DNA from 2 places in the Xanthobacter flavus genome. Region 1 is predicted to be linked to the other one. Evidence: predicted binding sites of a transcription regulator. Region 1 holds the regulator's gene; the other holds the start of a gene.
What was found. Region 1 encodes LexA, which represses DNA repair genes until DNA is damaged. Its sites were predicted from a motif close to TGTTCNNNNTGTGTTCNG; they were not measured.
Positions count from the first base shown of each region.

Region 2: J2126_RS13240 (YifB family Mg chelatase-like AAA ATPase) is a predicted target of LexA. The motif match lies at 1,213-1,230, and genes of this name have one in related genera.

Region 1 is NZ_JAGGML010000001.1:4,925,902-4,928,290, forward strand. Features, by position in the region: gene J2126_RS23080 (ComEC/Rec2 family competence protein) at 1-367, shown strand, start outside; gene lexA (transcriptional repressor LexA) at 485-1,195, opposite strand; gene J2126_RS23090 (molybdopterin molybdotransferase MoeA) at 1,353-2,389, opposite strand, start outside.
Region 2 is NZ_JAGGML010000001.1:2,750,200-2,752,588, forward strand. Features, by position in the region: gene J2126_RS13240 (YifB family Mg chelatase-like AAA ATPase) at 1-1,152, opposite strand, end outside; gene J2126_RS13245 (class I SAM-dependent methyltransferase) at 1,290-2,072, shown strand; gene J2126_RS13250 (polyhydroxyalkanoic acid system family protein) at 2,079-2,389, opposite strand, start outside.

The sequences.
Region 1 (2,389 bases):
CGGAACCAGGGACCTTGCCGCCGGCTTCACCTGCGATCCCCTGGGCTGCACTGCGCCGCTGCCCGGCGGCGGCACCATCGCCGTGTCCCGACGTGCCGAAAGCCTGGAGGCGGATTGCCTGAATTCCCGCATGGTTGTCACCCGCGATGCCCCACCGCGCGCGTGCCCGGCGGACGTGCTGACGCTGGAAAAGCTGGTGCGGACGGGAACGCTCGCCTTCTCCCTCCGCGATGGCACGCTCGTCGCCGAGCCAAGCCGGAAGGCCGCCGTATCCCGCCCCTGGATGGCGCCCTTGCCGCCGGAGCCCGCATCCGAACCCGGCGCCGCCGATGCCGGCGATCCGCAGGCGGATGCAATGGCTCCGTGACATGCCGGCAAAGCGTCGGGGTGAGGGGCAACGCCTTCAGGAAAGCGCAGGCGCCCGTTGAGCGTGGACCGCCGCGCCCCTCACCCCGTTCCGGATCTCCCGCAGGAGAAATAAGGATCAGTAGCGGCGCATGAGGCCGATGAGGCGGCCCTGGATGCGCACGCGGTCGGGACCGAAGATGCGCGTCTCATAGGCCGGATTGGCGGCCTCGAGCGCGATGGAGGCGCCCTTCTTGCGCAGGCGCTTGAGGGTGGCTTCCTCGTCGTCCACCAGCGCGACGATGATGTCGCCGGTGTCGGCGGAATCGCATTTGCGGATGAGGACCGTGTCGCCGTCGAGGATGCCGGCCTCGATCATGCTGTCGCCGCGCACCTCAAGGGCGAAATGCTCGCCGCTGCCCAGCATCTCGGGCGGGATGTTCAGGGTGTGGCTGCGGCTCTGGATGGCGGAAATGGGCGTGCCGGCGGCGATGCGGCCCATGACCGGCACCGAGACCACCTGGCCCGCCTCATCATCCTCGGGCACCGGGCGCACCTTGCCGAGGCTGCCCTCGATGACGGACGGGGAGAAGCCACGCCCCGCCGAGCGGGCGGAGGCAAGGCCCGGCGCCACGCTGTCGGGCAGGCGCACCACTTCCAGCGCGCGGGCGCGGTTGGGCAGGCGGCGGATGAAGCCGCGCTCTTCCAGAGCGGTGATCAGACGATGGATGCCGGACTTGGAGCGCAGGTCCAGAGCCTCCTTCATCTCGTCGAAGGAGGGGGGAACACCGGTTTCCTTCAGCCGCTCATGGATGAAGCGCAGAAGGTCGTATTGCTTCCGAGTGAGCATTCCCTGGCCCCGTTCCTTGCACGCACCGTCTGGAGCCAGCGCCTCTGGCCGGTCCCGATTTCAGGCGCATCCAGCCCGGTGCGCCGCGAAACAAATCATGAACAGTCTTTATCTGTTCCTTTTGTGTTCCGCAAGTGGTGAAGGCCCCGTTAAGCGCTCAATCGTCGAGGAGAATAATCTCGCACGCATCGCCGACGCGGCCTTCGGGCGCGAAAGGCGGGCGCACCAGAAGGCAGTCGGCGGCAGCGAGAATGCTCAGCATGGCGCTGTCTTGCGAGGGTGAGGGCGTGGCGTGGATCGTGCCGTCCGGCCGGCGTTCGAGGGTGGCGCGCATGAAATCCCGCCGCACGTCATTGGCCGGCAGGTTGGCTGCGAGGCGCGCCGGCACGGTCTCGGGGCCGGGGCGGGAATCGCCCTGGAGCGCGCGGACGAGGGGGACGAGGTAGATCATCCCGCAGACGTGGGAGGAGACCGGATTGCCGGGCAGCCCCAGCACCCGCACATCGCCCCGATGGCCGAACATCAGCGGCTTGCCGGGGCGCAGCGCGATCTTGTGGACGGAGAGGTCCACCCCCTCGGCCTTCAGCGCCGGCGCCATGAGGTCATGATCGCCCACCGAGGCGCCGCCCGAGGACACCACGAGATCGAATTCACCGGAGAGCGCCCGCGCCACCACGGCCCGGATGGCGGCGAGATCGTCCTTGAAGAGCCCGAGGTCGGTCACCTCCGCCCCGGCGCGGCGGGCCAGCTCGGCGAGGCCGAAGGCGTTGGAGACAACGATCTCGCTGTCCTTGCCGGTGCCCTGGCCCGGCAGCACGAGTTCGTCGCCGGTCTGCAGCAGCGCGACGCGCGGGCGGCGGGCGACCGGCAGCGTCGCATGGTCCATAGCGGCGGCGAGCATGATGTCGCGTCCGGTCAGGCGGCGGCCGGCAAAGAGGCCAGGCGTGCTTTCGGAAAAATCGCAGCCGCGCTTGCGCACATTCCGGAGCGCTGCGGTCGGCGCCGTGGTGGTGATGGTGTCGCCCTCGCGGGTGACGTTCTCCTGGATCACCACCGTGTCGGCGCCCTCCGGCACCACCGCGCCCGTGAAGATGCGCACGGCCTGCCCGGTGCTCACCGTGCCCGCGAAGGGCCGGCCGGCGGCGGATTCGCCGATGACCGTCAGGTGGGCGGGTGTCTCGGCGATGTCGGCGC
Region 2 (2,389 bases), 2.2 Mb from region 1:
ATGGATGTCGATGCGGTCGAGGAACGGCCCGGAGAGCCGCGCCTGATATTCGTCGGCGCAGCGCGGTCCGCGCTTGCAGGTGAAACCGGGCTCCCCCGCGCGCCCGCAGCGGCACGGGTTCATGGCGGCGATGAGCTGGAAGCGCGCCGGATAGGTAACGCGATGGTTGGCGCGGGCGATGAGCACCTCGCCCGTCTCCAGCGGCTGACGCAGCGAATCGAGCACCTGCGGCGTGAATTCCGGCAGTTCGTCGAGGAAGAGGACACCATTGTGGGCGAGCGAGACCTCGCCCGGCTTGGCCTTGGCGCCACCGCCGACCATTGCCGCCATGCTGGCCGAATGGTGCGGCGCGCGGAACGGCCGGCGGTCCATCAGCGCTCCATCTTCGATGGTGCCGGCCACCGAGGCGATCATGGACACGTCCAGCATCTCGGCCGGCGACAGGGGCGGGAGGATGGAGGGCAGGCGCTGGGCGAGCATGGACTTGCCCGCGCCCGGCGGGCCAACGAACAGGAGGTTGTGGCCTCCCGCCGCGGCCACCTCCAGCGCCCGCTTGGCAGTCTCCTGGCCCTTCACGTCGCGAAGGTCGAGCATGGTGTCTCCGGGCGGCTTCATCCGCGGCTCGGGCCGGCTCATCACCTGGCGGCCGGTCATGTGGTTGGCGAGCTGGATCAGCGACTGCGGGGCGAGAATCTCCATGTCGGGGCTGGCCCAGGCGGCCTCCGCGCCGCACGGCGCGGGGCAGATGAGGCCGTGCCCGCGCGCATTGGCGCCGATCGCCGCCGGCAGCACGCCGGCTACTGCCGCGATGGCGCCGTCCAGCGCCAGCTCGCCCACCACCGTGAAGCCGGACAGCGCATCGCCGGGAATGGCGCCGATGGCGGCCATCAGGCCCAGCGCGATCGGCAGGTCGTAATGGGAGCCTTCCTTGGGCAGGTCGGCGGGAGCGAGGTTCACGGTGATGCGCCGCGCGGGCAAAGCGAGCCCGGAGGCGATCAGCGCGGCGCGCACGCGCTCCTTTGCCTCGGTCACCGCCTTGTCTGGAAGACCGACGATGGTGAAGGCCGGCAGGCCCGCGGCCACATGCACCTGCACATCCACCGGACGCGCCTCGACGCCCTCGAACGCGACTGTTGCCACCCGCTGGATCACAGCCGCCCCCTGCCTGCTGCCCGTCTGCATCCCAAGGTAGCGAAGCCCGCTTTGCTCTGCAAGAACGAAAGCGGAACAATCGCGCTTGCGCCGGCCGTCGCCGCGGCTATGCTGGCGGAAGAAACGGGAGATCAGCCATGGCCGCCGAAGGTGCAGGCGCGCGCAGTCACGAGGCGCATGTGGTCGAGATGTTCGGCCCCCAGGCCGCTGCCTATGTGGCGAGCGCCGTCCATGCGCGCGGCGCCGACCTCGATGCGCTCAAGGCCCTCGTGGAAGAGGCGCGCCCCGCCCGGCTGCTCGATCTCGGCTGCGGCGGCGGTCATGTGAGCTTCACCGCCGCGCCGTTCGCGGGCGAGGTGTTGGCCTACGATCTGTCCGAGGACATGCTGGGCGCCGTCGCCGCCGAGGCCAAGTCGCGCGGCCTTGCCAATATCGCCACGCGGCAGGGCGTCGCCGAGCGCCTGCCCTTCGCCGACGCCAGCTTCGACATGGTCGCCTCGCGCTACAGCGCCCATCACTGGCGCGACGTGCCCCACGCCCTCGCCGAGGTGCGGCGGGTGGTGAAAGAGGGCGGGCAGGTGGTGATGATGGATGTGATCGCCCCCGAATGGCCGGTGGCGGACACCTTCCTGCAAACCGTCGAACTGCTGCGCGATCCTTCCCACGGGCGGGATTACAGCGCCTCCGAATGGACCCGCTCCGCCGAGGAGGCGGGGTTTCGGGTGGTGCGCACGGCGCACCGTCGCCTGAGGCTGGAGTTCGGGTCCTGGGTGGCGCGCATCCGCACGCCGGAACTGCACGTGGCCGCCATACGCTCCCTCATGGCCGGCGCGAGCGCGGACGTGGCAACCCATTTCGAGTTCGAGCCGGACGGTTCCTTCTCCATCGATACGCTCACCCTTGAGCTGGAGACGGCCTGAACCGGCCTATTTCTTCTCCAGCATGAGCCGGCCCTGCTTCTGGATGAGGTCCTTCGCCTTGCGGGCGACGAGATCCAGCATGAAGGGCAGCTCCACGGAGAGATGCACGGCGTCGTCCGCCACCTGAAGCTTGCCGCTGGCGGTCTGGCCGAGGGCGGCGATGCGGAAGTCGAGGTGCTCGCCCGTCCAGGTTTCCTCGAGGATGGAGATGTGGCGGGAAAAGCGCTCGCGCGCGCCGCTCAGCCCCGCCTGCAGGCGCCGCGTCGCCTCGGCCTTGCCGAGTCGGTGAGGGATGGAGGCGGTGAAGGGCTGTGCCA